Regions from separate parts of the Bradyrhizobium sp. WCU1 genome, predicted to be linked through region 1. Evidence: riboswitches for the same ligand, from Rfam matches in the RefSeq annotation. Region 1 holds a riboswitch; the other holds the start of a gene.
The links. Region 1 has a riboswitch for glycine ahead of ACTUWL_RS29585 (D-amino acid dehydrogenase). Riboswitches for the same ligand answer to the same signal wherever they lie in the genome.

Region 1 (15,868 bases):
ACGACGTCCCTGACATCGCCGAACACGAACAGGTCGCCCGCGACCGTGCCGGACAGGCTCGCCACATCGTCGGCATTGCCGGTCACGAGGCCGGTGGCGAAGCCCTTGGCGAAATGCGTAGTCGACGACTGCTCGGCGCGCGCATCGTCGACTCGCTTTGTGAGCTCCGCGCTGAGCGCGATGTTCTTCTCGCCCGCGAGCGCGACGAAGCTGGCCGCAAGATCGGCGTCTCCGGTAGCGAGTGCCGCCTCGATATGGTCCGATATCAACCCCGGGTTGTTGCGCAGCACGGAATTGACCCTGAGGTCGGCGAGATCAGCGGGATCGTCCCGCGCCGACAGCAGCGCGCCCGCGTCACGGGCATGCGGCCAAATAGCAGCGCCGACGGCAGCACTTACCGCCAGGCCAGCCACCGCAACGCCGAGGCGCACCCCGTTCATTCCGCTAAAACCTCTAGTTTTATTCGCCTTGGAAATAGTGTGCCGTTTTTGCGACACAACGGCTCCGACCAAAGAAGGGCTTCTCTGGGACGACAAGATTGTGTCGAATTTGCATGAGCAAATGAGCCATCGGGGCTCTAGGAATCAACTGTTCCCGCCAGTATGGTGCGCGGCATTTCGCGATGCCGCATGCTGTTGATTGCGTCTGCCCATCGTTGCCACCAAGGTGAGAATATGTCCGACCACGTCGTCCCGCACTTCCATAACGATGCCGGTGTCTCGGTGATCGAGATCGGATCGCAGGAGTTCATGTGCGTGGGCGCCAACCCGCCGTTCGACCATCCGCACGTGTTCCTCGACCTCGGCAACGACAACGAGATCATCTGCCCGTATTGCTCGACGCTCTATCGCTTCGCGCCCGACCTCGCCGCCGGCGAAGCGCGGCCGCCGGAATGCGTGCTGAAAGACAAGGTCGCCTGACCGCCCCGTGGCGCTGACGCGAACCGTCATCGTTGCCGGCGCCGGGATCGGGGGACTGACGGCGTCGCTGACCCTTGCGGCACAAGGCTTTCGCGTCGTGGTGCTGGAAAAGGCCGAACGGCTCGAGGAAGCCGGCGCCGGCATCCAGCTCTCTCCCAACGCCAGCCGCATCCTGGTCGAGCTCGGGCTCAAAGAGCCGCTTGCGCGGCGCGCGGTCACGCCTGAATCCGTCAACATCCTGAGCGCGCGGGCCGGCGGCGAAATCGCCCGGATGCCGCTCGGCCAGGCCGCCGAATTCCGCGCCGGCGCTCCCTACTGGGTGATCCATCGCGCCGATCTGCAGGCCGCGCTGCAGGCCGCCGTCAACGATCACCCCGATATCGACCTGCGGCTCGGCTGTCAGTTCGAGGACGTGACAAAGCACGCCAAGGGCCTGACCGTCGTGCAGCGCCGCGGCAATGCACGGCAGCAGGAATTGGCGGTTGCGCTGATCGGCGCCGACGGCATCTGGTCGTCCGTCCGCGGACATTTGTTTCCGGATGTACAGCCGCAATTCTCCGGCCTGATCGCCTGGCGCGGCACGCTGGACGCAACTGCCCTGCCGCGTGAATACACCGCGCCGCGCGTGCAGCTCTGGATGGGACCGGACGCGCATCTCGTGGCCTACCCGATCTCGGCCGGACGCCAGATCAACGTGGTCGCGATCGTGTCGGGCACCTGGAACAGGCCGGGCTGGAGCGCGCCGGGCGACAGCAACGAGATCAAGGGCGCGTTCGCCTCGGCTCGCTGGCCCGGCACCGCGCGGATGCTGATCGGCGCGGTCGACGGCTGGCGCAAATGGGCGCTGTTCACGCTGCCCGACGTCGGCCACTGGAGCGAAGGCGCGGTGACGCTGATGGGCGACGCTGCGCACGCCATGTTGCCGTTTGCCGCGCAAGGCGCCGGCATGGCGATCGAGGATGCCGCCGTGCTCGCCAAGGCCCTGGCCGACTGCACCGGCGAAAACACCGCCGGGATTCCCGCCGCATTGAAACTCTATGCGCGAATGCGCCGCGAGCGTGTGCTGAAGGTGCAGCGTTTGGCGCGGCAGCAGGGCCGCATCTATCATCTGAGCGGACCGCTGGCGATCGCACGCGATCTCGCGATTCGCGCCATCGGCCCGCAGCGCATGCTGGCGCGGCAGGATTGGATCTACGACTGGCGCGCCTGAAGCATCTGCGGCTCGCGCCCGATCACCTCGGCCGAAAGCGCTTGTTCAGTGAACCACGCCCCGCGGGGCGCGCGGCCCCCTCGCCGCCGGCGCGGGCGTTGCGGGTGCGGCCGCCGCAGGGGTGTCCGGCGGGCTTTCATGGCACTTGTTGGCCCGCCATGCCTGATCCGCCAGCCTCTGCTGTGAGTGGATCGAAATTAGCTCGTTGCGATACACCACCTCGGAGACCACGGTACCGCCGACGCCGGTTTCCGCCTTGGCCATCAGCTTTTCCTGATCCGTCGCGCGGGACGCGAGGTTCTTGCGCTCGGTGTCGAGCTGCTTGCAATCATAAAGGTCGTATTTGGCGGGATCGGCGAATGCCGACGGCACGCTGTCGCCGATCTGCGCACAGCCGGAAACGCCCGCGGCCGAGGCGAGCAGCACAACGATGGCTGCCGCGCGCAACAGATTCGGGCGGCATGGGAAACGAACGGGCATTCGGCTTTCTTATTCGGACAGTGTTGAGATTGCCTAAAGCAGCCGCCGGTGTCCGGATTGAGGCTCAATCGCGGCGGCGCGCTGCTTATCCCAATGCCCGGCCGCCAACGCAAATGGAATTGCGGGCCGCAGCTTAAGCCCTTGAAAGCGCATCTGTTAGCAGCGGATAATGGCAATTCCACTCCGCCACCAAACGCGCTAGATATCGGCACGCCCTGGAGCATGATCCGGAAAAGTGGAAACCGGTTTTCCGACAAGATCATGCTCAAACAAAGAGATGAGATCGTGACGCGTTTCCGTGGAAACGCATCACGATCTGGCAATGCGGACGTGGCGGAACTGGTAGACGCAAGGGACTTAAAATCCCTCGACGGCAACGTCATGTGGGTTCGAGTCCCACCGCCCGCACCACATCTCCAGCGCTTGGGCGCCTGCGAGTCTGCGCACCCTACCCTGCGCTACCGCTTCAATTTGCTGGCCTTCGATTTCTTCTATTTCTTGGCCTTCGCTTTTTTGGCCTTGGCCTTCTTTGTTGTCTTGGCCTTCGCCTTCACCGGCTTCTTGGCCTTGGCCTTCTTCGGCGATTTCTTGACTGACTTCTTGGTTGACGCCTTGGCGGCAGCCCTCTTGGTCGGCTTCTTGGCTGCCTTCTTGGGGGTCTTCTTGACGGCCCTCTTCTTCGCGGCCCGACCAGCGGTGTTGGGCTGTTGCGCCGCGCCGCCACTGCCAGCACCCCCGACGCGTGCCGGGCGCGGCGGCACCGGCTCCTCCATCCAGAAGTCGAGCTCCTGCTCCTTGCCGCCGCCCGGCTTCCAGCCATCGAGCGAATAGATCTGATCCGCATTGCCGCCGCTGCCGAGATAGCCGCGCCAGGAATAGTGGTCGTAGACGCCGTTGATGTGCAGCGCATAGGCCTGGGCAAGCTTCTTGTTGCCGCGGATGATCACGAGATTCTCGTCATTCTTCTCCGAGGCGGCGACCGAGAAATTGTGCGATCCGGTGATGACCGCGCAATCGTCGGAGAACGGATCGATCACGATGGTCTTGGAATGCACGATCGCGATCATCCCCGCATTGCGGATCTGCGACACGCTGAACTCGACATCGGCCCACGACGGTTCGTTCGTGGCGTTGACGCCATGCGGCAACTGCACGTCGTCATGGAAGGATTGCGCCGGCGCGCCCGATTTCACGACCTGGCCGCCGACCGAGACGATGTTGCCGTTCTTGCTGGGCATCATCGTCGACACCACGCCGCGGACGTACATGTCGTTCTGCTGCGCGCGGTCGAGCAGTGCGCTCAGCAGCGGCGACTGGCCCGGCATGAACATCAGGAAGAGCGCGCCGTCCTTGGCGTTCTTGATCAGGTCCAGCACCGGCTTGAACTCCGCCTCGCCGTTGGTCGCGGCGAAGTAGACCGAGATGTTGCTGTCGTTGGTCGGAGAGGAATTCGACGCCTTCAGCGCCGCCGGCATGGCGTTGCCCGCGGCGACCAGCTTGCCCCACTGATCGAGGTAGCGCTTGGCGATCACCGCATTCTCGATGATCAGCACATTGTTGAGCTGCGTGCACAGCCCGGTGGTGGTCCAGTTCGTGCTTCCGGTCAGCACACGGATGGCGTTGCCATGCGCGTCGCTTTCGACCACGAACTTGTTGTGAACGCTGGGCGACGACCTGCCCGCATTCGACAGGTCGCGATGCTTGACCGTCAGGCCGGCGCTACTGAGCTCGCCCGCGATGTTCGGTTTGGTCGCACTGCCATTGCCGAGCAGGACGTTGCCGCGGCTGCCGAACGGCTTCAGCGCGCCGACCAGTTCCTCGTCATTCATCTCGTAGATGGCGGCATGCACCTGGCTGCCGCGCAGGTCGGCATCATGCAGAAAGCCCAGGATCTCGTGCAGGGCGTCGCCGGACAAATAGCGCCGCGCCTGGTTGGCCGGATCGGACAGGCCCTTGACGAAATTGCGCAGCGCGTCGTCGGTCGTATTGCCCTTCACGAAGCGGCTGACGATCTGGGACATCAACGTGCCCCGGTTGAAATAGGCCGACAGGCCGCCGCCCGCATCGCCGGAAGCGACCGTCGGCGCCGTCCATGCCGACACCGAGGCGGGATCGGGCGTGAAGGTGCCGTTCGCACCATTGTTCATCGCGGTGACGCGGTAGGAGACGTTGTCGGTGTCGACGACGCTGTGATCGGTCCAGATGCAGCGCCGGAACGGCGATTGAGTCGAGGAGATGCCGGCGTCCGCCACCGGCTTCTCGCCGGGCTTCGGCGGAATGCGGTTGGACAGCACGGTCGTCTGCTGCGTGATGTTGTTGCGCCGCTCGAGCTGGAAACCGACCCAGTCGTTGGACCAGGTGCCCGGCTGCCAGGCGATCAGGATATCGTCGGCGTTCGCATAGGCCTTGACATTGATTGTCATGATAATTTCCCCGAAGCTGGGTGAATCCATCGGTGCGAAACAATGGACGCCGCCGTGCACGGCTGGTGATGCATCCCGGGCGGCGCCGACACCAGCCCGTAGAACAATACCTCGATAACCCAAGGTAGATTGTGAAATAGACGACAACTTGCCAGGCAAAATCGGCGCGGCGCGACCGCCGTCAAACCCTTTGCGAGCGCCCATTGGCATGCCAGGGCGCGCGGCCGGCCCGCATCACCTCATCGTGTCCACCGGCTGTGGCGAGGTTCACACGCCGTGCTCGCCGACTGTGGTATTGTCGAGGCGTTGGAAAATTCCTGCCGCGCATTTCGCGGCTCTCGCATTCCGAGATCAAATGTCTTTGGAGCTGGGCGATGACGATTGCTGATCGCAATCGGATTGCCGGTCGCAATCAGATTGACAACACCGCGCCGGACCATGGCGCTTCCCTGCTCGAGCACGGCGACGACGCCGCTCATTGCAGCAACGGGCTCAATGCGCAGAGATTCCGCGAAGCACCGCCCGACGAACGCGCGATCTACCAACGATGGATCCGCGGCGCGATCGTGTCGTGCGTGCTGCTGGCGCTGGCCGCTGGCGCGGCGGTCTGGATGAGCGGCGGCAACGCCGGACAGACGCAGCTCACGAGCCTGTCGAGCACGAGCAGCGCGAGATCGGGCCACATGCCCTAGCGGCCATCGGTTCGGTCCGATCACTGCTTCATTGTCGTCGTGCTGCAGGCGGGCGCATGCCTCGCCGCACGCGGCGACGCAAACGAAAATGGCCGGGGACGAGCCCCGGCCATTCCATTCTGAATCAAGGCGCGCTTACTCGGACTTGTCGATGTTCCAGAAGATCGGCGTCGCCGGGCCGTCGAGCACACCGGTCAGCGACTTCCGCCATGCGCTCGGTCCCTGATACTGGCCCAGCGGGATGTAGATGACCTGCTCGTAGGCTTCCTTCTGGATATCGGATGCGATCTTCTTCTGCTCGTCGAGCGACGGCGCGCGGACGAAGGCATCCTTCAGCTGTTCGATTTTCGGATCATCGGCCCAGCCGAACCAGCCGCCATTCTTGCCCTGGCCGCCGATCGAGAGGTTGGCGATCGGGTTGGAGACGTCGGCGCTCACCCAGTTGGTGAAGAACATGTTCCAGCCACCGTCCTTCGGCGCCTTCTGGCTGGCGCGGCGAGTCACCACGGTCTGCCAGTCGGTCGCCTGCAGATCGACCTTGAAGCCGGCGTCGCGCAGCTGCTGGGCAACGACGACCGGCTGCGCCTTCAGCGTGGTGACGTCGCCGGGCGCCATGATGACGACCGGCGTGCCGTCGTAACCCGACTCGGCGAGTGCCTTCTTGGCCGCCGCCATGTCGCCTCCCTTCGCCAGCGTCTCGCCACCGATCTCCGACGCGAATGGCGTGTCGCAGATGAAGAACGCGACACAGGTCTTGTAATACTTGGGATTGCCGACCAGCGCGTCGAGCACCTGTTTCTGGTTGATCGCCAGCAGCGCCGCCTGGCGAACCTTGATGTTGTCGAAGGGCGGATAGAGGAAGTTCATGCGGCCAAGCGTCTGGAAGCCGAACTTGTTCAGCGTCTCGACCTTGATGTCCTTGTCGGCCTCGAGGATCGACAACGTGTCGAACGACGGGTTCTCCACGAAATCGATATCGCCGGACTGCAGCGCGTTCATCGCCGTCTGCGCGTCGGCCATCGTGACCCACTCGACGCGGTCGACCTTGACGACCTTGCCGCCCGCGGTCCAGCTCGCCGGCTCCTTGCGCGGCACGTAGTCCTTGTTCTTGACGTAGACCGCCTTGACGCCCGGCTGGAATTCCGCCTGGACGAATTTGAAGGGGCCCGAACCGATCTGTTCCGGGATCGGCTTGTCCGGCGGCGTTTCGGCGAGCCGCTTCGGCATCATGAAGGCGACGCGCGACGACGGCTTGCCGATCGAATCCAGCACCAGGCCGTAGGGCTCCTTCAGCTTCAGCGTGATCGTCTTGGCATCGGTGGCCTCAAGGCTCGCCGTGAAGTCCATCAGCTTCTGGCCCATGCCGTCGACCTTGGCCCAGCGCTTCAGCGACGCGACGCAGTCTTCGGCGGTCACCGGCGTGCCGTCATGCCACTTCAGGCCGTCGCGCAGCGTGAACGTGTAGGTCAGCTTGTCGTCGGAGACCTTCCAGTCCGCCATCTGCGGCTCGATCTTGAAGTTGGAGTCGGTCGCCACCAGCGTGTCGTAGACCATGTAGCCATGGTCGCGCGTGATGTAGGCCGTGGTCAGGATCGGATCGATGACGCGCAGATCCGAATGCATTACCGCGGTGATGGTCTTGTCCGCGGCCACGGCGTGTTGCGTAAACGACAATTCCTGCGGCGCGAACGACAGCGCGACCGCCGTCAACGCAGCCGCTAGCGTGCGGCGCTTCCAACGCGAGATAGGGAACATGAAATCTCTCCTGACGTGTAACTGGTCAAAGCCGGCTTATTCGTTATGCATGCGGTTCGTTATTTGGCGAACTAACATGCTGTATGGCTTGTGAAATCGAGACTTGCATCAAGCGCAATGCGCGTCAATCGGTTTCGGGCGAGATCAAACGTATACGAACGAATGAACGAGAAGCCTGGTGCATTTTGACTTTACAAAATCGTCGCCTGAGCCTTTCGTGCGATAAGCATGCGCGCAGGTACGGATATGCGTAGTCATGCAATCAAACAACTAGAGAGAAACGACATGAACCCAGCCAATCTTCCGTTTGATTCCGAAGCGATGCTGCAGGGCCTGCGCAGCTGGGTGGAATGCGAAAGCCCGACATGGGATGCGGCTGCGGTCGAACGCATGCTCGGTCTCGCCGCGCGCGAGATGGCGATCATGGGCGCGACGATCGAACGCATCGCGGGACGCCAGGGCTTTGCCGGCTGCGTCCGCGCCCGTTTCCCCCATCCGAAGCAAGGCCAGCCCGGCATCCTGATTGCCGGCCATCTCGACACCGTGCACCCGGTCGGCACCATCGAGAAGCTGCAATGGCGGCGCGAAGGCAACAAGTGCTTCGGGCCCGGCATCTTCGACATGAAGGGCGGCAACTATCTGTCGATCGAAGCGATCCGGCAATTGGCTCGCGCGTCCTTCACGACGCCGCTGCCGATCACGGTGCTGTTCACGCCCGATGAAGAGGTCGGCACGCCCTCGACGCGCGACATCATCGAGGCCGAGGCCGCACGCAACAAATATGTGCTGGTGCCGGAGCCCGGCCGGCCGAACAACGGTGTCGTCACCGGCCGCTACGCGATCGCGCGCTTCAACCTCGAAGCCACCGGCAAGCCGAGCCATGCCGGCGCGACGCTGTCCTCCGGCCGTTCCGCGATCCGGGAAATGGCCCGGCAGATCATCGCTATCGACGGCATGACCACCGAGGACTGTACCTTCTCGGTCGGCGTCGTGCATGGCGGCCAATGGGTCAATTGCGTCGCGACCACCTGCACCGGCGAAGCGCTCAGCATGGCCAAGCGCCAGGCCGATCTCGACCGCGGCGTCGAGCGCATGCTGGCGCTGTCAGGCACGGCCAACGACGTCACTTTCAAGGTGACGCGCGGCGTCACCCGCCCGGTATGGGAGCCGGATGCCGGCACCATGGCGCTGTATGAAAAGGCAAAAGGCCTCGCAGCGGCGATGGGCCTCGACCTGCCGCATGGCAGCGCCGGCGGCGGATCGGACGGCAACTTCACCGGCGCAATGGGCATCCCGACGCTCGACGGCCTCGGCGTTCGCGGCGCCGATGCGCATACGCTCAACGAACACATTGAGGTCGACAGCCTTGCCGAGCGCGGCCGCCTGATGGCGGCACTGCTGGCGACGCTCGACTGACGTCGATTGCACTGCACAACACGTTGGCACTGCCAGATCGAAATTTAGCCTTGTCCATTTTTGAGGCTTCGCCTACGGTCCGGCCGTCCAACTCGACGATGCGGGAGAGATCGAAGCGACAACATTCGTGTTGTCAGCTTCGGCGCCGACGGAGCAACCGCCCCGGAAACTCTCAGGCAAAAGGACTGTATCGTCAGGACGATCTGGAGAGAGACGGACACGACCGCACATCAAGGGCCGTGACGTCCACCGAAGGGGATAGTTCGCGATCGGGCACAGGTCCGATGCGGATCAAGCTCTCAGGTACCGTGACAGATGGGGCGCTGAAACAGCCGGTTGCACCGGCGGTTCGGCGACTCTAATCCACGGGAGCCTGAAGACCACCATGCCACACATTGCGATCATCGGCGCCGGCATCACCGGCGTGACGACGGCCTATGCCCTGCTCGAGCGCGGCTACCGGGTGACTGTCCTCGACAGGCATCGCTACGCCGCGATGGAGACCTCGTTCGCCAACGGCGGACAGCTTTCCGCCAGCAATGCCGAAGTCTGGAACAGCGCCGCGACCATTCTCAAGGGGCTGCGCTGGATGCTGCGAAGCGACGCTCCGCTGTTGATGAATCCGAAGCCGAGCTGGCACAAATATTCCTGGATCGGCGAATTCGTCGGCAGCATCACCCGTTATCGCGCCAACACCATCGAGACCACACGGCTCGCAATCGAAGCGCGCAAGTATCTGTTCTCAATCGCGCAGCGCGAGAACATCGCCTTCGATCTCGAGCGCCGCGGCATCCTGCACGTCTATCACGACAAGGCCGGCTTCGACGCGGGCCTGCGCGTCAACACGCTGCTGCAACAAGGCGGCCTCGACCGACGTCCGGTGACGGCGGACGAAATCCGCACCCTCGAACCCGCGCTGCAGACGAGCTGCTATGGCGGCTTCTTTACGCCGTCGGATGCGACCGGCGATATCCACAAGTTCACGCGCGGTCTCGCCGAGGCCTGCATCCGTCGCGGCGCGAGCTTTGTCCATGAAGCCGATGTCGACACCATCGCGCGCGGCGATGACGGTTTCCGCATCGGCTGGAACGACGTCGCTTCGCATGACGCCGAGGTCGCGCAACGGCACGAGCTGCAGGCCGACGGCATCGTCATCTGCGCCGGCGTGGCAAGCCGCCACTTCGCAAGCCTGCTCAACGACCGCGTCAACGTCTATCCGGTGAAGGGCTACTCGATCACGGTGCAGCTCGATGCGCCGCAAAGCCGCGACGCTGCGCCGACCGTCAGCCTGCTCGATGAAGCGGCAAAAATCGTCACCAGCCGGCTCGGCGCCGACCGCTTCCGCGTCGCCGGCACCGCCGAGTTCAACGGCTTCAACCGCGATATCCGCGCCGACCGCATCCAGCCGCTGGTGGATTGGGTGCGGCATCATTTTCCGGGGATCGATACATCGAAGGTCGTGCCGTGGGCGGGCCTGCGCCCGATGATGCCGAACATGATGCCGGTGGTGCGCTCGGGACGGATTCCTGGCGTGTTCTACAACACCGGCCACGGTCATCTCGGCTGGACACTCTCGGCCGCGACGGCACAGATGATCGCGGGTGCGATCGATGACTGGCGCGACCTCGACACGCCTTCAATGGTGCCATCGCAGGCCGATGCGATCGAGCCTGCCCGCGCAGCTTTCCCCTAATCATCCGACCGGAGAGGAAGAATATGTGCGTATTTGCGTGTGTCCAAGTCGGGATTCGCTGGGAATCGCCGCGTGACAACGATTAGCGTCGTAATGGGGAAAAGCGCTTCAGCGCGGGAGGGGACAATGCGCATTGGGGTCACGGGCACGCATGGCATTGCGGCCCGGAGCGGCATTCCGGCCGGCACGCGTGTCGTTGGCAATCGCTTCGGCGGACCGATACGCAATCTCGCCATCGGCACGCGCATCGGTTGCGCGCGCCATCTTTCCGAAACGCTCATTGCTCAAGGCTCCACGAAAGGCGCGACATGACAACCGGGACGTTGACCAAGGCGGATCAGATTGCCGCCGAGTTGTGCGCGGCCGTCGATCGAAACTTCGACGATCAGATCGCGTTCCTGTCGCGCATGGTGCAATTCCGCAGCCTGCGTGGACAGGAGGCGCCACAGCAACATTGGCTGGCCGAGCAATTCGCCAAGCGCCGCTACGACGTCGATGCATTCAGCCTTGCGGACGTCAACCTGATGAGCCATCCGAAAGCAGCACCGATGGACGGCATCGATCTTGCCGGATCGCAGCAGGTCGTTGCGACGCTCAACAGCAAGGGCAGCGGGCGCAGCCTGATCCTGCAAGGTCATATCGACGTGGTGCCTGAAGGGCCTGCTGACCTTTGGGACCAGCCGCCGTTCTCGGGCGCCGTGCAGGACGGCTGGATGTTCGGGCGTGGCGCGCAAGACATGAAGGCCGGCGTCTCGGCAATGATCTTCGCGCTCGATGCGATCCGCGACGCCGGCTATGTTCCGGGCGGACGCATCCATCTGCAGACCGTGACCGAGGAAGAGAGCACCGGCAACGGCGCATTGTCGACGTTGATCCGCGGCTATCGCGCCGACGCCTGCCTCATTCCCGAACCAACCGGACACACGCTGACGCGTGCCCAGGTCGGCGCCGTCTGGTTCCGCCTGCGCGTCCGCGGCACGCCGGTGCATGTCGCCTATTCGGAAACCGGGACAAGCGCCATCCTGTCGGCGATGCATCTGGTGCGCGCGTTTCAGGATTACACCAAGGCGCTCAATGCCCGGGCGCTCGACAACAGCTGGTTCCGCAGCGTCAAGAACCCGATCAAGTTCAACGTCGGGATCATCAAGGGCGGCGATTGGGCCAGTTCGACCGCGGCCTGGTGCGAACTGGATTGCCGTCTCGGCCTGCTGCCGGGCGAAACGCCGCAGCAGGCGATGCAGGGCATCGAGGAGTGCCTGGCCGACGCGCACAAGGCCGACGAGTTCCTGTCCGGCAATCCGGCTGAACTGGTGTGGAGCGGCTTTCAGGCCGACGCAGCGGTCTGCGAGCCCGGCAGCGAAGCGGAAGCAGCCCTGTCGGCTGCCCATCATTGCGTCTTCCAGGCTCCGATGCAGGAGCGCCTGTCGACGGCCGTCAACGACACCCGCTACTATTGTGTCGATTACGGCATCCCTGCACTTTGCTATGGTCCTTACGGTGTCGGCCCACATGCGTTCAACGAACGTGTCGAGCTCGACAGCCTTCGCAAGACAACGCAGAGCATCGCACTGTTCGCCGCCAACTGGTGCGGCGTGATGAGAGCGTGAATGAACGTGTCGCTTCAGCTCGGTGGCACACGACGACAAGTGCAATTCGAAATAGCAGCATCAGACCAGGGAAGGCCGCCAACGGCACGACCCTCGCCTTGATATAACGTCGCCATTGGCACAGTATTTGCCTGCAAATTCATCACGTTCGCGCTGGCTTTGACACAAGACGCAGAAGCGCATGAGACACATCACGGGGACACCATGAGTATGATGCGGCCCAGCCTTCGCTTCACACCATCTGACGGCAGGAGATAGCAGCGATGATCGGATATCTGCTTCGCCGCATCCTCGCTGCCATTCCCGTGATGGGCGTGGTGGCCCTGTTCGTGTTCCTGTTGCTGCGGCTGACGCCGGGCGACCCCGCCGCAATCCTCGCCGGCGACAATGCGACGCCGGAACAGCTCGAGCGCATCCGTACCTCGCTTGGTCTGAACGAGCCGATCTACATCCAGTTCTACACCTGGGTCGCGAAGCTCCTGCACGGCGACCTCGGCGTCTCCCTGATCTCGAACAAGCCGATCCTCGAGATGATCGGCCCGCGCCTCGAGCCGTCGATCTCGGTCGCGCTCGCCACCATCGTCCTCTCGATCCTGGTCGCGGTGCCGCTCGGCGTCATCGCGGCGTGGAAGCACGGCACCTGGATCGACCGCTGCGTGATGGGGCTGTCGGTGCTCGGCTTCTCGGTGCCGGTGTTCGTGATCGGCTATGTGCTGATCCAGGTGTTCGCGATCGATCTGCGCTGGGTGCCGGTGCAGGGCTTCAAGAGCATCTCGGCCGGCTTCGGTCCGTTCTTCGAGCGCATCATCCTGCCGACCTGCACCCTCTCCTTCATCTATGTGGCACTGATCGCGCGCATGACCCGGGCCTCGATGCTCGATGTGCTGGGTGAAGATTACGTCCGCACCGCGCGCGCCAAGGGCATCGGCGAGACCGGCGTGCTGCTGCGCCACGCACTGCGCAACGCCGCGGTGCCGGTGATCACCGTGATCGGCTCCGGCTTCGCACTGCTGATCTCCGGCGTCGTCGTCACCGAAAGCGTGTTCAACCTGCCCGGCATCGGCCGCCTCACCGTCGATGCGGTGCTGGCGCGCGACTATCCGGTGATCCAGGCCATGATCCTTCTGACGTCGGGCATCTATGTCGGCGTCAATCTGTTGATCGACGTGGCGTACACCCTGCTCGATCCTCGTATCCGGTACTGAGCAATGGCGATCGAAACCCTTCCCGAAGCCTCTCTCCCCGTCACCCGGCCGTTCCGCGTCAAGTTCGGCTTCCTGACCTCGACGCCGATCATCGCGGTCGCAACGATCTGTCTCGTCCTCATCATCCTGATGGCGATCTTCGCGCCGCTCCTTGCGCCTCGTGATCCACTCTTGCTGACGCCGTCGCTGCGGCTGAAGCCGTCGAGCGCGCAATATTTGCTCGGCACCGACGCCTATGGACGCGACCTGTTGTCGCGCATCATCTACGGCGCGCGGATCTCGCTGGTAATCGGGCTCGGCGCCGCCGTCTGCTCGATCGCCATCGGGCTCCTGATCGGCCTCGTCGCCGGCTTCTTCCGCTGGGTCGATGCGGTGATGATGCGCGTGATGGACGGCTTGATGGCGATCCCGGCCATTCTGCTCGCAATCGCCGTGGTCTCGCTGTCTGGCGCCAGCATCTGGACCGTGATGGTCGCGATCACCATCCCCGAGATCCCGCGCGTAGCACGCCTGGTGCGCTCGGTGGTGCTGACCGCGCGCGAGGAGCCCTATGTCGAGGCCGCGATCTCGCTCGGCTCGAGCCTGCCGAAGATCATGTGGCGGCATTTGATGCCGAACACGATCGCGCCGCTGATCGTGCAAGGCACTTATGTCTGCGCGTCCGCGATCCTGACCGAGGCGATCCTGTCGTTCCTCGGCGCCGGCATCTCGCCGGAGACGCCGACCTGGGGCAACATCATGGCCGAGGGCCGCGCGTTCTTCCAGGTCAAGCCGTCGCTGATCTTCTGGCCGGGACTTCTGCTCTCGATCGCCATTCTCAGCATCAACCTGATCGGCGACGCCGCGCGCGATGCGCTCGATCCCCGCATGAAGCAGCGTGAGGGCAAGTGACGGCTTCGATGCAATCGAAGCCGTCATCCCGGGGCGCGCAGCGAACCCGGGATCTCGAGATTCCGGGTCTGGTCCTGGCGCACCATCCCGGAATGACAGTGGGTAAATTCCTTCGCAGCCGCGCCAAGAGAGCCTGACATGACCAACGTCGTCCTCGACATCAACAACCTCGTCGTCGGCCTCGGCCGCAAGGCGGACGCGCATCGCATCATCGACGACCTCTCCCTCCAGGTGCATGAGGGCGAGACGCTGTGCCTGGTCGGCGAAAGCGGCTCGGGCAAGTCGGTGACCTCGCTAACCACGATGGGCCTGTTGCAGAAGGGCACGCTGGTGCCGTCGGGCGGCAGCGTCAAGCTGGTCGGCGAGGAGCTGCTCACTGCCACTGACCGCCGGCTGCGCCAGCTGCGCGCCACGCGAATGGCGATGATCTTCCAGGAGCCGATGACCGCGCTCAATCCGGTGGTCCCGGTCGGCCGCCAGATCGACGAGGTGCTGCGCGCCCATACCGATCTCGACTCCCGCGCGCGGCGCCAGAAGATCCTGGCGATGATGGAGCATGTGCGGCTGCCGGACGTGCAGCGCATCTTCTCTTCCTACCCGCACCGCCTCTCCGGCGGACAGCGCCAGCGCATCATGATCGCGATGGCTCTGGTGCTGGAGCCGAAGCTCCTGATCGCGGACGAGCCGACCACGGCGCTCGACGTCACCACCCAGAAGCAGATCCTCGCCCTGATCCGTGATCTGCAACGCGATCACGGCACCGCCGTCCTCTTCATCACCCACGACATGGGCGTGGTGGCCGAGATCGCCGACCGCGTCGCGGTGATGCGGCACGGCCGGCTGGTCGAAACCGGCCCGCTGCAGGATGTGCTGCGCAATCCGAAGATGGAGTACACCCGCAACCTGCTGTCCTCGGTCCCCAGCCTCGTGCCGCGCGCGCCGCGCCCGGAGACGAAAGAGCCGGTGGTGCTGGAAGCCAACGAGCTCAGCAAGGTCTACCGGGAGCGGTCGCTGTACGGCAAAGCCCGCGAGGTCGCCGCCGCCAGCAACGTCACGCTCACCTTGCGCAAGGGCCGCACGCTCGGCATCGTCGGCGAAAGCGGCTCCGGCAAATCGACGGTGGCGCGCTGCATCGTCCGGCTGATCGATCCGACCTCGGGCGGGGTGCGCCTCGCCGGCCGCGAGATCTCCGATTTGTCGCGCCGGCTGTTGCAGCCGCATCGCCAGAAGATCCAGATCATCTTCCAGGACCCCTACCGCTCGCTCAATCCGCGCGTCACGGTCGGCGAGAGCATCGCGGAGGGCCCGATCAATTACGGCATGCCGCGCAAGGACGCGCTGGCGCGGGCCCGCGAGTTGCTCGAGCTGGTGCATTTGCCGCCCGACGCGATCTCGCGCTATCCGCACCAGTTCTCCGGCGGCCAGCGTCAGCGCATCGCGATCGCGCGCGCGCTGGCGCTCGATCCCGACGTGCTGGTGGCGGACGAGGCGGTATCCGCGCTCGACGTCTCGGTGCAGGCGCAGGTTCTGCAGCTGCTTGACGAAATCCAGCGGCGGCTCGGCATCGCGCTGCTGT
Region 2 (15,868 bases), 150 kb from region 1:
CTTCGTTGGGGGGCCGTTGCCCCCGGCAGAAGAGTTCGAAGATTATTTTGGCGCGCGTTCAGGCCAGGGCCCGGGTCGTCATTGGTCGGATTGGTGTTCATGGAGATTGTTCTCCGATGAAGCGCGGGCTCGCAGGCACCTTTCGTTCGTCGAATATTGCGAACCGTATGACGTTATCGAGCTCTGGTTCGAACAATATCCGAACGATCAGCTGCAGCTGGCCTTCCTTCTGGCTTTTTTCGGATATCATCCCGAGACAGCGGCCAGATTGAAGTTGCGTCTTGTTGATTTCGATCTGACGATGCCGGCTGAACAGATGCCCGAGCCAGAGGATGTGTTGACGGTCGACGTCGGCCCGGTCGAACTCAATACCGGAAGTGCAATCTGGTCGGCGTATCGCGCAGCCACCCCAATGCCTTTTCTGGATTGCTTGCAGAGTGACCTTAGCTCACTGCCATTTCTGAGGTCGGCGCAGCTTGCCTTGGTTGCAGAATTGCCCTCCCGCACGACGGGGCTTGGCGCAACTGAAATGCGACTTCTTGAGCTGATCGCACGTTACGACGGCTTTTCAGCGCTTGGACTCCTTCATCGTTTCTGGCGCCCCGGAAATGTGTTCGGGGAACTCGAACTTTTCTCATTGCTCGACGGCCTCACGGATGGTCCGTCGCCTGCAGTGACCGATCTCGAACGACCGCAGAGCAAAAGGAGTTGGTACGCGCGCTACGCTGCAAGCTATCCGCGGCTGACCGAGTTCGGCGAAGCGATCATCGCGCACCAGGAAGACTTCAGCAGCCATAACCCGATCGATCGCTGGTGGGGCGGCACGCACCTCACCAACGACAATCTCTGGCGCATTGCTCCGACGCTGACCAAGCCGTAGTCAACTCAACCTGGCGCCAGCGCCTTCTCCCGGCTTGCGACCAGCGCCCGCAGATCCTCCGTGACGGCGACCGATTGGTGGGTTGTCTGGTCGGTCGCGACCCAGATGATCTCGCCGGTGGCGCGCAGGTCGTCGGAGCCCTTGGCGAAGATCGCCAGCGCCAGGTTGATCGAGGAGCGGCCGATCCGCGCGACCCGGACGCAGACCTCGATGTCCTCGTCGAACCGGATCGGCGCCTTGTACTCCACCACCGACTTCACGGTATGGAAGTCGATGCCGGTGCGCGCCACTTCGCCGAGATAGTCGTAGCCGAGCGCGCGGAAATACTCCGTGATCGCGGTGTCGAAATAGGTCAAATAATGGGCGTTGAACACCACGGCCTGCGCGTCGACCTCGGAATAGCGGACGCGAAACGGGAAGTGAAACCAGAATTCCTCGCGCATGTCTCCTCCTGCCGCAGCGTCGGTCGCTCCCGCGCATTCCCTGCGATGGCGCGAATCGCGGACCCGTTGGCTCTACCCGTCTGACCGACTGGATCTAGTGCCTGCGGATGACCAGTCGCCCCAATCCCTACTGTGCATGGGGTTGTTTTTGACGTTTTGAACCGGACCTCGTAGCAACCATCCCCGGTGGACGGTTGCTACGACATCCCGCAACAGAGGCCGCGCTACTCTGCGGCTTCCGCGTAATCTTCGATCGGCGGGCACGAGCACACCAGGTTGCGATCGCCGTAGACATTGTCGACGCGGCCGACCGGGCTCCAGTATTTGTCGGAGCGCGACACGCCAGCCGGGAAGCAGCCCTCGGCGCGGGTATAGGCCCGGTCCCACACATCGTCGGCGATGTCGTGCACGGTGTGCGGGGCGTGGCGCAGCGGCGAGGCCTCGACCTTCCAGCGGCCGCTCTCGATCTCCGCGATCTCGTTGCGGATTGCGATCATGGCGTCGCAGAAGCGGTCGATCTCGAACTTCGATTCCGATTCCGTCGGCTCGATCATCAGCGTGCCCGCCACCGGGAAGCTCATGGTCGGCGCGTGGAAGCCGTAGTCGATCAGCCGCTTGGCGATGTCGTCCACGGTGACGCCGCTGGTCGTCTTCAGCGCCCGCGGATCGACGATGCATTCATGCGCGACGCGACCGCGCTCGTTGCGGTACAGCACCGGGAAATGCGGCTGCAGCTTTGCTGCGATGTAGTTCGCATTGAGGATCGCCACTTCGGTGGCGCGCGTCAGCCCTTCGCCGCCCATCATCAGGATGTAGATGTAGGAGATGGTCAGGATCGACGCCGAGCCGAACGGCGCGGCCGACACCGGGCCGATGGCGTGCGCTGTCGCACCGTCTGTCGAAGGATGGCCCGGCAGATAGGGCGCAAGATGCGCCTTGACGCCGATCGGACCCATGCCGGGGCCGCCGCCGCCATGCGGGATACAGAAGGTCTTGTGCAGATTGAGATGGCTGACATCGGCGCCGTAGTCGCCGGGCCGCGAGAGCCCGACCTGCGCGTTCATGTTGGCGCCATCGAGATAGACCTGCCCGCCATGCGCATGCACGATGTCGCAGATCTCGCTGATATGCTCCTCGAACACGCCGTGGGTCGACGGATAGGTGATCATCACGGCGGCGAGGTTGGCCGAATGCTTCTCGGCCTTGGCGCGGAGATCATTGACGTCGACGTCGCCGCGCGCGTCGCAGGCGACCACCACGACGTCCATGCCGACCATCGCGGCCGAGGCCGGGTTGGTGCCGTGCGCGGAGGAGGGGATCAGGCACACCTTGCGATGCGGCTCGCCGCGCGCGAGATGGTAACCCCGGATCGCAAGGAGTCCGGCATATTCGCCCTGCGCGCCGGAGTTCGGCTGCAGCGACACCGCGTCATAGCCGGTGATGTCGCACAGCCACTGCTCCAGCCGCTTGAAAAGCGCGTGATAGCCCTTGGCCTGATCCGTGGGCGCAAACGGATGCAGATTGCCGAACGCCGGCCAGGTCAGCGGGATCATTTCGGTGGTGGCGTTGAGCTTCATGGTGCAGGAGCCGAGCGGGATCATCGCGCGGTCGAGCGCGAGGTCGCGATCGCTGAGCTTGCGCATGTAGCGCAGCAGTTCGGTCTCCGAACGGTGCGTGTTGAACACCGGATGGGTGAGGAAGGCGCTGCTGCGCCGCAGCTCCTTCGGCAGCGCCTCGCGTGCGCCGGCCTCGATCTCGGCAAAGCTCAGCTTGCCGCCGAACACCCGCCACACCGCCTCGACGGTCTCCGGCGTGGTGGTCTCGTCGAGCGCGATGCCAAGCGTGGTCGCGCCGATCCGCAGGTTGATCCGTTCCGCCTGCGCGCGCGTAACGATCTCGATCTGCTTCGTGCCGGCTTCGACGGTCACGGTATCGAAGAACGCCTCGCTGGTCGGCGTAAAGCCGAGCTTGCGCAGCCCGGCGGCGAGCACGGTGGTGCGGCGATGCACGCCGCGTGCGATATGGGTCAATCCCTCGGGCCCGTGATAGACCGCATACATCGAGGCGATCACGGCGAGCAGCACCTGCGCGGTGCAGATGTTGGAGGTCGCCTTCTCGCGGCGGATATGCTGTTCGCGGGTTTGCAGGGCGAGGCGATAGGCCGGCGCACCACGCGAATCCACCGACAGGCCGACGATGCGGCCGGGCAGCGAGCGCTTCAGCGTGTCGCGCACCGCCATGTAGGCGGCGTGCGGCCCGCCATAGCCCATCGGCACGCCGAACCGCTGTGCCGAGCCGATCGCGATGTCGGCGCCGAGCTCGCCGGGTGAGGTCAGCAGGGTCAGCGACAGCAGGTCCGCGGCAACGATCGCAAGCGCCCCCTTGGCGCGCAGCGATGCGATCGCCGGCCGGAGATCGCGCACCGTGCCGGTCGTGCCCGGATATTGCAGCAACGCGCCGAGCACGTCGGCCTTGTCGAGCTCGGTGAGGGGATCGCCGACCACCAGCGCCCAGCCCAGCGGGGCGGCGCGCGTGCGCATCACGGCGAGCGTCTGCGGATGCACCTCCTTGTCGACGAAGAATACCTTCGCCTTGACCTGCGAGTGGCGCTCGGCGAGCGCCATCGCTTCGGCGGCCGCGGTCGCCTCGTCGAGCAGCGAGGCGTTGGCGACGTCGAGCCCGGTGAGGTCGCAGATCATGGTCTGGAAGTTGAACAGGGCTTCGAGCCGGCCCTGGCTGATCTCCGGCTGATACGGCGTGTACGCCGTGTACCAGGCCGGGTTCTCCAGGATGTTGCGCTGGATCACCGCCGGCAGGATGGTGCCGGAATAGCCTTGGCCGATCAGCGACGTGAATATCTGGTTCTGCGCGGCGAGCTCGCTCATATGCGCGAGCGCCTCGGTCTCGCTCAGCGCGCGGCCGAGATCGAGCGGCGCCTTCTGGCGGATCGACGCGGGCAGCGTCTCATTCATCAGCGCCTGCAGGCTCGCGGCGCCGACCGTCTCCAGCATCGCGTTGACGTCGCGCGGTGAGGGGCCGACGTGGCGGCGGACGAAATCGGTGGCGGCTTCGTTGATCGGCTTGAAGGGCGCGTTCATGGCGTGATCCTTTAGGCGGTGTGCGCGGCGTAGGCGGCCTCGTCCATCAGGCCGCCGAGCTCGCCCTTGTCGGCAATCTTGAGCTTGAAGAACCAGGCTTTGCCGCCGGCATCCGAATTGACCAGCGCGGGCTCGGCGGCGAGCGCCTCGTTGACCTCGATCACCTCGCCGGTGATCGGCGCGTAGACGTCGGAAGCGGCCTTGACGGATTCGACGACGGCGGCGGCCTCGGCCTTCTTCAGGCTGCGTCCGACCTTGGGCAGTTCGACGAACACGACGTCGCCGAGCTGCGACTGCGCGTAGTCGGTGATCCCGATCGTGGCGACGTCGCCCTCGATGCGGAGCCATTCGTGGTCGGACGTGTACAGCGTCGTCATGGAGAGATCCTCTGGCGTTTAGCGTTTGTAGGTATTGGGAACGAAGGGCGTGGACGCGACTTTCAGCGGCAGCCGCTGGCCGCGCAGTTCGGCGAAAACGGTGGTGCCGGCGGCGGAAAGAGCGGTCGGCAGATAACCCATCGCAACCGGTGCATTGAGGCTCGGGCCGAAGCCGCCCGAGGTCACCTTCCCGATCTGCTCGGACGAGGTGGCATCGGCAAACAGCGCGGCGCCCTCGCGCACCGGCGCGCGGCCCTCAGGCTTCAGACCAACGCGGCGGCGGGAAGCGCCTTGTGCGAACTGGCCGAGAATCTTGTCGGCGCCCGGAAAACCGCCGGCGCGAGCGCCGCCGCTGCGGCGGACTTTCTGCACCGACCATTCCAGTGCGCCTTCGACCGGCGTCGTCGTCGTGTCGATGTCATGGCCGTAGAGGCAGAGCCCGGCCTCGAGCCGCAGGCTGTCGCGCGCGCCGAGCCCGATCGGCAGCACGTCGGGATTGTCGAGCAGCGCAGTGACCAGGGCCTCCGCCTTGTGGGCCGGAACGGAAATCTCAAAACCGTCCTCGCCGGTATAGCCGGAGCGTGAGACGAAGCAGTCGATGTCGGCGACGCGGCGCGGGCCGGCGTCCATGAATTTCATCGAACTGACATCTGCACAAAGCTTCGCCAGAGCCGATTCGGCCTTCGGGCCTTGCAGCGCGATCAGCGCGCGGTCAGCCAGCGACAGGATCTCGCAAGCATCGGTGAGATGCGCGCGCAGATGCGCCTCGTCCTCGGCCTTGCAGGCGGCGTTGACCACCAGGAACAAATGATCGCCGAAATTCGCGACCATCAAATCGTCGAGCAGGCCGCCGTCATCGTTGGTGAATTGCGCGTAGCGCTGCCGTCCCGGCGCGATGCCGGCAATGTCCTGCGGCACCAGTTTTTCCAGCGCCAGCGCCGCGTCGCCGACCTTGCCGGATTTGGCCCTCAGCACGAGCTGTCCCATGTGGGACACGTCGAACAGGCCGGCGTCCTTGCGGGTGTGCAGGTGCTCCTTGAGCACGCCGGCCGTGTACTGCACCGGCATGTCGTAGCCGGCGAACGGGACCATCTTGGCGCCGCGCGCCAGATGCAGCGCATGCAGCGGGGTCTGTTTCAGCGGGGAAGTTTCGTGCGCAAGCATCACAGGGCCCTCGCGGTTCCCACGGGGACCTATTTCCCCTTGAGGAACCTGCAGAAAGCCCCATCTGTCGCTGTGCCTGAGAGTATTATCCCGTCGGCGGACGCAATCGGGGACAACCCCAGCGCCTCTTTCCAGATGTCAGACGTCACGCGGTCCTTTTGCCTGAGAGTTTCCGGGGCGGTTGCTCCTTCGGCGCCGGCCCAAAGAAAGGCCGGTCTCTCCCGACGTGACGGGTTAACAGGCCAGTAGAAAACACGCCGCCGCCAAGCCTGTCAACGCAGCTGCAACAACTATCCAATGGGCTTTGTGCTGCCGCGGCAAGCCCATGATCCGGCTGCACAGTTTCTGGACACCGCAGCTGGCAATGTCTAAAAGCGTTCGGCCGGAAATGACGCCTTTTTGCGACTGGCCGGCCCCATTTTTCCGATTGGATGAACATGAGCAGCGTCAACGACATCAGGTCGACATTTCTGAACTTCTTCAAGGAGAACGGCCACGAGATCGTGGCGTCGTCGCCTCTGGTGCCGCGCAACGACCCGACCCTGATGTTCACCAATGCCGGCATGGTGCAGTTCAAGAACGTCTTCACCGGCGTCGAGAAGCGCGGCTATCAGCGCGCCACGACCTCGCAGAAATGCGTCCGCGCCGGCGGCAAGCACAACGACCTCGACAATGTCGGCTACACCGCGCGCCATCTCACCTTCTTCGAGATGCTCGGCAACTTCTCGTTCGGCGACTACTTCAAGGAACGCGCGATCGAGCTCGCCTGGAATCTGATTACCAGGGATTTCGGGCTGAAGAAGGACAAGCTGCTCGTCACCGTCTACCACACCGACGACGAGGCGGCCGGCTACTGGAAGAAGATCGCGGGCTTCTCGGACGATCGCATCATCCGCATCCCGACCTCGGACAATTTCTGGGCGATGGGCGACACCGGCCCGTGCGGTCCGTGCTCCGAGATCTTCATCGATCGCGGCGAGCACATCTGGGGCGGACCTCCCGGCAGCCCGGAAGAGGATGGCGATCGGTTCCTCGAATTCTGGAACCTGGTGTTCATGCAGTACGAGCAGGTGACGAAGGAGGAGCGCGTGGCGCTGCCGCGTCCCTCGATCGACACCGGCATGGGCCTGGAGCGTATGGCCTGCATCCTGCAGGGCGTCGAGAGCGTGTTCGAGACCGATCTGTTCCGCCATCTGATCGATGCGGCTTCCTCGGCGCTCGGTCATGGGCCGAACGCGCAGAACGTCGCGTCGTACCGGGTGATCGCCGACCATCTGCGTTCGTCGGCGTTCCTGATCGCCGACGGCGTGCTGCCCTCGAACGAGGGCCGCGGCTACGTGCTGCGCCGGATCATGCGCCGCGCGATGCGCCATGCGCAGCTGCTCGGCGCGAGCGAGCCGCTGATGCATCGCCTGGTCTGGGCGCTGGTCCGCGAGATGGGCCAGGCCTATCCGGACCTGGTGCGCGCGGAGAAGCTGATCGAGGAGACGCTGCAGCTCGAAGAGACCCGCTTCCGCAAGACGCTGGTGCGGGGCCTGTCGATCCTCGACGAGAAGAGCGCCGGCCTCAAGAAGGGCGACATGTTCGACGGCGACACCGCGTTCACGCTGTACGACACCTACGGCTTCCCGCTGGATTTGACACAGGACGCGTTGAAGTCGCGCGGCATCAGCGTCGACCAGGCATCGTTCACCGATGCAATGAACCGCCAGCGCGAGAAGGCGCGCGCCTCCTGGGCCGGATCGGGCGAGGCGGCAACCGAGACGATCTGGTTTCCGCTGCGCGAGAAGCTCGGCGCAACGGAGTTTTTGGGCTATGAGACCGAGAGCGCGGAAGGCGCGGTGACGGCGCTGGTCAAGGACGGCGCCGAGGTCGATAGCCTCAAGGCCGGCGAGAGCGGCGCGATCGTGCTGAACCAGACGCCGTTCTACGCGGAGTCCGGCGGCCAGGTCGGCGATATCGGCGTGCTCACGGGCGAGGGCGTCAAATTCCGCGTCACCGACATGCAGAAGAAGGCCGGCGATCTGTTCGTGCATGTCGGCACGGTGGAGCAGGGCACGCTGAAGGCCGGCACGGCGCTGCAGCTCGAGGTCGACCACGCCAGGCGTTCGTCGATCCGCGCCAACCATTCCGCGACGCATCTGTTGCACGAGGCGCTGCGCCAGGTGCTCGGCGATCACATTGCGCAGCGTGGCTCGCTGGTCGCGCCCGATCGCCTGCGCTTCGACTTCGTGCATCCGAAGCCGATCACGCCCGAAGAACTCGCCCGGGTCGAGGACATCGCCAACGATGTCGTGCTCGAGAATGACGAGGTGACGACCCGCGTCATGGCTGTCGACGATGCCCGTGAGGCCGGTGCGCGTGCGCTGTTCGGCGAGAAATACGGCGACGAGGTCCGCGTCGTCTCGATGGGCAAGAGCGCCCGCGAGCATGGCCAGAACGCGCTCGGCTGGTCGGTCGAGCTCTGCGGCGGCACCCATGTCCGCCGCACCGGCGACATCGGCCTGATCTCGGTGACCAGCGAGAGCGCGGTCGCCTCCGGCGTCCGCCGCATCGAGGCGCTGACCGGGCGTCATGCGCGCAAGCATGCCAACGACACCATGGCGCTGGCCAAGACCGCGGCGGCCGAGCTGCGCACCACGATCGAGGACGTCCCGGCGCGCATCACAGCGCTGATGGAGGAGCGCAAGAAGCTCGAGCGCGACCTGTCCGATGCCCGGAAGAAGCTCGCGATGGGCGGCGGCGGTGCGTCGAACGGCGCGGCCTCGGCCGTTCGCGAGGTCGGCAATGTCAAGCTGCTGGCGCGCGCGGTCGAGGGCGTCGAGACCAAGGATTTGAAGAGCCTGGTCGATGACGGCAAGAAGCAGATCGGCTCCGGCGTGGTCGCGATCGTCGGCGTCACCGAGGACGGCAAGGCCGGCATCGTGGTCGGCGTCACCGCCGATCTGACCTCGCGGTTCAACGCGGTCGAACTGGTGCGCAAGGGCTCCGAGGTGCTCGGCGGCAAGGGCGGCGGCGGCCGGCCCGATATGGCGCAGGCCGGCGGGCCCGATGGCGCCAAGGCCGACGCCGCGCTGTCGGCGATCGAACAAGCGATGGCCGGCGCCTGACGGAAGGGCTGATCGTGGCGACAGCTCCGCTCAAGCCCACGATCAGCCATCCCGGACTGCGTGACCGTCTTTACGAGCTACTCGAGCGCGATGATTTGCCGCATTCGGGCGGCTCGCGGTTTGCCGGGTTCATCGTCGCGATCATCACCGTCGACGTGCTGGCGGCGATCCTGGCCTCGGTGCCCGAGATCGATGCACAGTTCGGATGGCTGCTGACCGCGGTCGAAGTCGCGGCAGTCATCGCCTTCGCGCTCGAATACGCCGCGCGGCTCTGGAGCGTGGTCGGCCATTCCCTGCGCGACATGACGCCGCTGAAGGCGCGGCTGGAATACGCCTGCTCGGCGCTCGGCGTGATCGACCTGCTCGCGTTCCTGCCGTCGGCCGTCGCCCTGGTCATCAACGACAAGATCGCATTGGTGCTGTTCGGCATGCTGCCGTTCCTGAAGCTGGTGCGCTATTCGCCCGCGATGCGTTCGCTTCTGGCGGCGCTGCATGCCGAGCGGCGCACGCTGTTCGGCTGCGTCGTGATCCTGACCGGCGCCGTGCTGCTGTTCGCCGCGCTGCTCTATGCCATCGAGCACAAGGTGCAGCCGGACAAGTTCGGCACCATGCCGCAGGCGATGTGGTGGGCGATCGTGACGCTCGGCACGGTCGGCTATGGCGATGTCGTTCCGGTGACGCCGCTCGGCCGGATCGTCACCGTGGTTGCGATCGTGGTCGGCTTCGCGATGATCGCGCTGCCGGTCGCGATCATCTCGAGCGCGTTCGCCGAGGAGGTCCGGCGCCGCGACTTCGTGGTGACCTGGGGCATGCTGGCGCGGGTGCCGCTGTTCTCGCATCTTGGCGCTGCCGACATCGCCGACATCATGCGCCTGTTGCGCTCGCAGACCATCGAGGCCGGCGAGGTGCTGGTGCGGCGCGGCGAGGCGGCCTCATCAATGTATTTCATCACGGCGGGCGAGGTCGAGATCGACCTGCCGAGCCAGCGGGTCCGGCTTGCCGACGGCACGTTCTTCGGCGAGATCGCGCTGCTGCGCAGGACCAATCGCTCCGGCACGGTAACGGCGACGCGCAAGACCAAGCTCTTGCTGCTCGATGCGCAGGACTTCCATGCCCTGATCGAGCGCATGCCGGCGCTCGCCGCACATGTCCGGGAGACGGCCGAGGCGCGGCTCGCCGATCCGCTCACGGCCGGCGGCGACCTCGCCGTCGCGGAGATCGCCCAGCCGCCCGGCGAGGCCGACGGCGGCATCCGGGACTAGTCAGTCTCTCCGCAGGAAAACGTAATCCGCCGAATACGCCGCACTCCCAAGCGCGCCGGCCTTGTCGCAGGCGCCGCTGAGCTCGCCGCCCGAGGTGTTGATCCGCTGCACCGTGGCAACACTGGAGAACAGGCCGTTGCCGCGGTGGGAAATCACTTCGAGCTTCAACCAGGCGATGTCGGCAGGGGTCGCGCCGGGCGCGCTGCCGGTGGTGCGGGCGGTCACTGCGCTGCCGTCGACATGCTCCCAGTTCGGGCCGGCATAGTGCCGGCCGACGGTGCGGCCGTCGGCGATCAGGGTGGCGACCGGTTCGCGGAACGACCAGGCGAGCTTGCCGTCGGTGACCGGCTTGCACTCGTAGACCTGCACACCCTCGGCATGGACTGACAGGACCGGAATCTCGCTAGGCGCCGCGACGGCGTCCGGCAGGGGATCGGCAGCTGATGCCGCCGACCCTGTGAGCGCGAATGATGCGAGCACGACGGCTCTGACAAGGGCCTTGGTCATGCTCGCACCCATCATTCCAAGACGGCAGCCTTTAGGTGGCCATCGCCTTCACGAGATTGTCGGACACCTTGTCGAGGAATCCGGTGGTCGAGAGCCAGCGCTGGTCGGCGCCGACCAGCAGCGCGAGGTCCTTGGTCATGTAGCCTTCCTCGACGGTCGACACGCAGACCTTCTCCAGGGTGGTGGCGAACTTCGCCAGCTCCGGATTGTTGTCGAGCTTGGCGCGGTGGGCGAGGCCGCGGGTCCAGGCGAAGATCGACGCGATCGAGTTGGTCGAGGTCTCCTTGCCCTTCTGGTGCTCGCGGTAGTGCCGGGTCACCGTGCCGTGGGCAGCTTCGGCTTCCACCGTCTTGCCGTCCGGGGTGAGCAGCACCGAGGTCATCAGGCCGAGCGAGCCGTAGCCCTGGGCCACGGTATCGGACTGTACGTCGCCGTCATAGTTCTTACAGGCCCAGACATAGCCGCCGGACCATTTCAGCGCCGAGGCCACCATGTCGTCGATCAGGCGGTGCTCGTAGGTCAGGCCCTTGGCCTCGAATTCCTTCTTGAACTCGCGGTCGTAGATGTCCTGGAAGATGTCCTTGAAGCGGCCGTCATAGACCTTGAGGATGGTGTTCTTGGTCGAGAGGTAGACCGGGTAGTTGCGCAGCAGGCCGTAGTTCAGCGAGGCGCGCGCGAAATCGATGATGGAGTCGTCGAGATTGTACATCTCCATCGCGACGCCGGCGCCGGGCGCCTTGAACACTTCGCGCTCGATCACGGTGCCGTCCTCGCCGACGAACTTCAGCGACAGCGTGCCCTTGCCGGGGAACTTGATGTCGGTGGCGCGGTACTGGTCGCCATAGGCGTGGCGGCCGATGATGATCGGCTTGGTCCAGCCCGGAACCAGACGCGGCACGTTCTTGCAGATGATCGGCTCGCGGAAGATCACGCCGCCGAGGATGTTGCGGATGGTGCCGTTCGGCGACTTCCACATCTGCTTCAGGCCGAACTCCTTCACCCGGGCCTCGTCGGGGGTGATGGTGGCGCATTTGACGCCGACGCCGACCTTCTTGATGGCTTCGGCGGCGTCGATGGTCACCTGGTCGTTGGTTTCATCGCGGTATTCCATGCCGAGATCGAAATAGAGCAGTTCGACATCCAGGAACGGGTTGATCAGCTTGTCCTTGATGTACTGCCAGATGATCCGGGTCATCTCGTCGCCGTCGAGCTCGACGACGGGATTGGATACCTTGATTTTTGCCATGACGGAGAGGCCCTCTTGGGAACAGCGCGCTTTTGACGGCGGGTTGGAAAATACGCCTGCGCTATAGCACTGCCCGGGGACGGGCGAAAGCGCACCGGTTATGCACTTTCAGCCCATCATTTCACCTAAAATGGGACCTGAGTGGCGGTCCCGGCCACGATGTACCAGGTCACGAACAGGCCCGCGATCAGGGCGCCCGGCAGGCTGGATCCGGTCCGCCGCCAGGTAAAGGTCGCGATCACGGCCACGATCGCCAAGAGCGGTACGAACTGGATCGCGACGATGGTCGAGAGCGGCACGAAGCCGGGGTCCGGCAGCGGGTTGAACAGCTTCCCCGTCAGCCACATCGTGCCGTATTGCAGCACCAGCAACACGATGAAGCCAAGCGTCAGCGCCAGGATGTTGGTCAGATAAAGCGCCCCGCGCGGCGCGCTCATGGTCGAGAAATTCCGGTGTAGCACGTGCAGCGCCACGACGAAAAACGCCGTGAACGGAATCAGATAGATCAGGAAGATGAGGAATTGCTTCGCGCTCATCAATTTGAGCGCGACGATCCAGAACCTGAAGTCGATCTTGAACGCGAGGTCGGCGAGCCAGAGCGCGGCGTAGCCCACCGCCACGGAGGCCAGCGCGATCACGACGGATTGACCGATCAGGCCGGCCCGGCTGGCGCGCTTGGGGGCGAACCGCATCAGGGCCAGCGTGATCAGCAAATTGATGATGGCCCAGACCAGGATCTGGTTGGTGATGCCCTGCGGCAGGACCGCGCTCGGGGTGACGAAGGTGCCACCGAGCGCGAAGGCCGGGTAATAGGTCAGCGCCGGGACGAAGGCGGACAGGATGAATGCCGTGGTCCAGCGCCGGCCGCTCGCCGCCTGATGCGGCGGCATGGTGCCGTCGGCAACCGCCGGTAGCCGCAGGCGGGAGAACATCTGGGCCTCCAGCAGCCCGTCGAACGTCCCGATGACGAGAGCAACGAAACCGATCAGGGCGATCAGCGTGCCGATCTCCTTGCGGAACCAGATCTGGTCGTCGACCGGGCGCGGCGTGCCGCCTTTCAGCGTCTTGGCGAACCAGTCGAGGCTGTAGCCGATCGCCTCATGCGAGATGTGCTCGGCCGGATGGGTCATCGCGGGGGTGTAGAGCACCCGCGCGGTGCCGTTGGCCGGGTCGCCATAGACCTTGCCCGGCTCGACCGCGCCTTGGGTGCCGAACAGCGCCCAGAGTTTCGGGCTCGTGGTGACGTCGCGGGCGAGCTGGACGCCCCACATCAGGTCGGGGAATTCCTCGTATTGGGCGAACACCAGCGCGGTGTTGCGCGGCCAGCTGGTGGTGCCCTCGGCGGCAAATGGCTTGCCGGTCGACGAGCCCTCCAGCACCATCGACTTGTAGTCGTTGGGCATCGCGGCGGCAGCCGCCAGCACGGTCCAGCCGCCCATCGAGTGGCCCTCGAGGCCGATGTTCTCCTTGTCGACGAAGGGCAGGCTGCGGAGATAGGCGAGGCCGTCAGGTCCACCGAACCCGTTGGCGAAGGAGGGCGGGTCGCTATAGCCGTGGCCGGTCTGGTCGAGCGCCAGCACCACATAGCCGCGGCGGGCGAACTCGATGGCGAAGCCGTCCTGGGTCTCGCGCGAATTGATATAGCCGTGGACGGCGAGGATGCCGGGCGCCGGGATCTGCGCCGTCGCGTTCGGCGGGACGTAGAGCAGGGCGCTCATGGTGTTGCCCTTGGCGCCCTTGAACCTGACATCCTCGATCCGGATGCCGCCTGCGGTCTGCGTGAAGTGGGCGAGCAGGCTCCCCGCCACGATCAAGATCAGGCCCACAATCGCCAGCGTCCATCTGCCCCGCATCGTCGTCTCCCCCAAGGTGCCTCGCCGTTCAACCGGCGTCTCAAGCGTGCCTTTACAGCTTCGCTTTGGTTGTGGTTGATAGCCTATCCGAAGGCGAAGCGCGCGCAAGCGGCGACCCCGGCGTTGTGCGAACGGGATTCCGATTGAGGATTCGCAATCGCGGCTAACCCTGTTATCTGCTTGGAGAAATTGGTCCCGCGCAAAACCGGTGCAAAGCTGGTTTCGGGGACCTGTATGAGACTTTGAATCAGCCGCTTCGGAAGCTGATTCAAAATCTTCAGACGTTGAATCAGAAAGTGAAGTGAGATGTCCGGCACCGACAAGACCAAGGCAGGGCACGACCTTGCCGGTCCCGTCGTCATCCTGGTCGAGCCGCAGCTTGGCGAGAACATCGGCATGGCCGCGCGCGCGATGGGCAATTTCGCGTTGACGCGGATGCGCATCGTCAATCCGCGCGACGGCTGGCCGAACATCGCCGCCCAGCGCGCTGCTGCCGGCGCCGACCACATCATCGATTCCGTCGAACTGTTCGACACCGTCGAGCAGGCGATCGCCGACCTCACGCTGGTGTTCGCGACCACCGCCCGCGCCCACGACCAGGCCAAGCCGGTGGTCGGGCCAGAAGGCGCGGCCAGCGAGATCGTCGGCCATGTCGCGTCCGGCGGCGGCGCCGGCATCCTGTTCGGGCGGGAGCGCTCCGGCCTGACCAACGACGAGGTCGCGCTCGCCAACCGCATCATCACCTTTCCGGTCAATCCGGGCTTCGCCTCGCTCAATCTGGCGCAGGCGGTGCTGCTGATGGGCTATGAATGGTTCAAGCTCTCGACCGCGGGCGCGCTGCCGTTCGCGATGCCGGAACGGTCCGAGCCGGCCTCCCAGCACCAGATGCAGGCGTTCTTCGACAACCTCGTCGCCGAGCTCGACAAGGTCGAGTTCCTGCGGCCGGCCGAGAAGCGCGACACCATGCTGGTCAACCTGCGCAACATCTTCACCCGGATGGACCCGACCAAGCAGGACATGCACACGCTGCACGGCGTGGTGATGGCGATCGCCGAGGGCCGCAAGGGCCCGGCCAAGGGCGGGGTGCTCGACGGCGCCCAGGCGACGAGGCTTCGGGCGCTGCTCGCCGAACAGGGCGGGGGCGGCGCGACCGCGGACAATTCCAGCACGGTGCGTGGCCTCGCCCGGCTGCTCCGCCGCAACCCGACCGACGCCGAACGCATCCTGTGGCAGGCGCTGACGCGGGACCGCCGCTTCGCCGGCCAGTTCAAGCGCCAGACCCCGGTCGGCCGTCACATCCCCGATTTCGTCTCCTTCGTGCACCGGACCGCGATCGAACTGGTCAATCCGAACGAGAGCGAGGCCATCGCCACCGACCGCGCCAAGCGCCGCGCCTGGCTCGAGGCGAGGGACTATCGGGTCGTCGACATGCATGTTGCCGATGTCGAGCGCGATCTCGACGGCGAGCTGGCGCGGCTGGAGGGGAGTCTTCCGCAGGGGCGGTGAGCCTCGGTCGTTGCGCCGATTGCCTGATGGCGTCGCGACCTCGTTCCAACGTCGTCCTGGCGAAAGCCAGGACCCATAACCACCGCATTCCGTGATGTATGGGATTGCGGCCACAGCGTCGCGCAACGATGGAGATTTGGGGTAATGGGTCCTGGCGTTCGCCAGGACGACACTGTGTTTATCGCGCGAGCTTTGGCTCATACACCAACATTCTCGCGACATGATTTGTCCGAGCTTTGCATCTCTTGTTCGCCGTCCTGATGTCGGAGGGCGCAGGGAAAGCCGGGTGCCGATTCCCGTTTCCATCCGCCGGATGCGTGGCGATCGACGTTTCGCGCTCAGAGACTGACTGCCGCGTGGATCGCGCGGCAGTGTTGCGGCAGAGCGTCGTGCGACACCACGAACCTCTTCAACGGCGTGTC

Region 2: another riboswitch for glycine. It lies ahead of gcvT (glycine cleavage system aminomethyltransferase GcvT); the one in region 1 lies ahead of ACTUWL_RS29585 (D-amino acid dehydrogenase).

The regions. Positions count from the first base shown of each region.
Region 1 is NZ_CM130280.1:6,323,661-6,339,528, reverse strand. Features, by position in the region: gene ACTUWL_RS29630 (hypothetical protein) at 1-440, opposite strand, end outside; gene ACTUWL_RS29625 (zinc-finger domain-containing protein) at 675-920, shown strand; gene ACTUWL_RS29620 (FAD-dependent monooxygenase) at 928-2,130, shown strand; gene ACTUWL_RS29615 (hypothetical protein) at 2,176-2,610, opposite strand; tRNA gene ACTUWL_RS29610 (tRNA-Leu) at 2,935-3,021, shown strand; gene ACTUWL_RS29605 (phospholipase D-like domain-containing protein) at 3,102-5,033, opposite strand; gene ACTUWL_RS29600 (hypothetical protein) at 5,408-5,725, shown strand; gene ACTUWL_RS29595 (ABC transporter substrate-binding protein) at 5,861-7,480, opposite strand; gene ACTUWL_RS29590 (M20/M25/M40 family metallo-hydrolase) at 7,766-8,896, shown strand; glycine riboswitch at 8,988-9,094, shown strand; glycine riboswitch at 9,098-9,213, shown strand; gene ACTUWL_RS29585 (D-amino acid dehydrogenase) at 9,282-10,589, shown strand; gene ACTUWL_RS29580 (hypothetical protein) at 10,716-10,901, shown strand; gene ACTUWL_RS29575 (ArgE/DapE family deacylase) at 10,898-12,196, shown strand; gene ACTUWL_RS29570 (ABC transporter permease) at 12,460-13,401, shown strand; gene ACTUWL_RS29565 (ABC transporter permease) at 13,405-14,292, shown strand; gene ACTUWL_RS29560 (ABC transporter ATP-binding protein) at 14,431-15,868, shown strand, end outside.
Region 2 is NZ_CM130280.1:6,170,903-6,186,770, forward strand. Features, by position in the region: gene ACTUWL_RS28825 (hypothetical protein) at 1-880, shown strand, start outside; gene ACTUWL_RS28830 (acyl-CoA thioesterase) at 886-1,323, opposite strand; gene gcvP (aminomethyl-transferring glycine dehydrogenase) at 1,548-4,421, opposite strand; gene gcvH (glycine cleavage system protein GcvH) at 4,433-4,798, opposite strand; gene gcvT (glycine cleavage system aminomethyltransferase GcvT) at 4,817-5,962, opposite strand; glycine riboswitch at 6,103-6,197, opposite strand; gene alaS (alanine--tRNA ligase) at 6,400-9,072, shown strand; gene ACTUWL_RS28855 (cyclic nucleotide-gated ion channel) at 9,084-10,334, shown strand; gene ACTUWL_RS28860 (DUF3455 domain-containing protein) at 10,335-10,841, opposite strand; gene ACTUWL_RS28865 (NADP-dependent isocitrate dehydrogenase) at 10,873-12,087, opposite strand; gene ACTUWL_RS28870 (alpha/beta hydrolase family protein) at 12,213-13,940, opposite strand; gene ACTUWL_RS28875 (TrmJ/YjtD family RNA methyltransferase) at 14,247-15,446, shown strand; gene ACTUWL_RS28880 (glutathione S-transferase C-terminal domain-containing protein) at 15,785-15,868, opposite strand, start outside.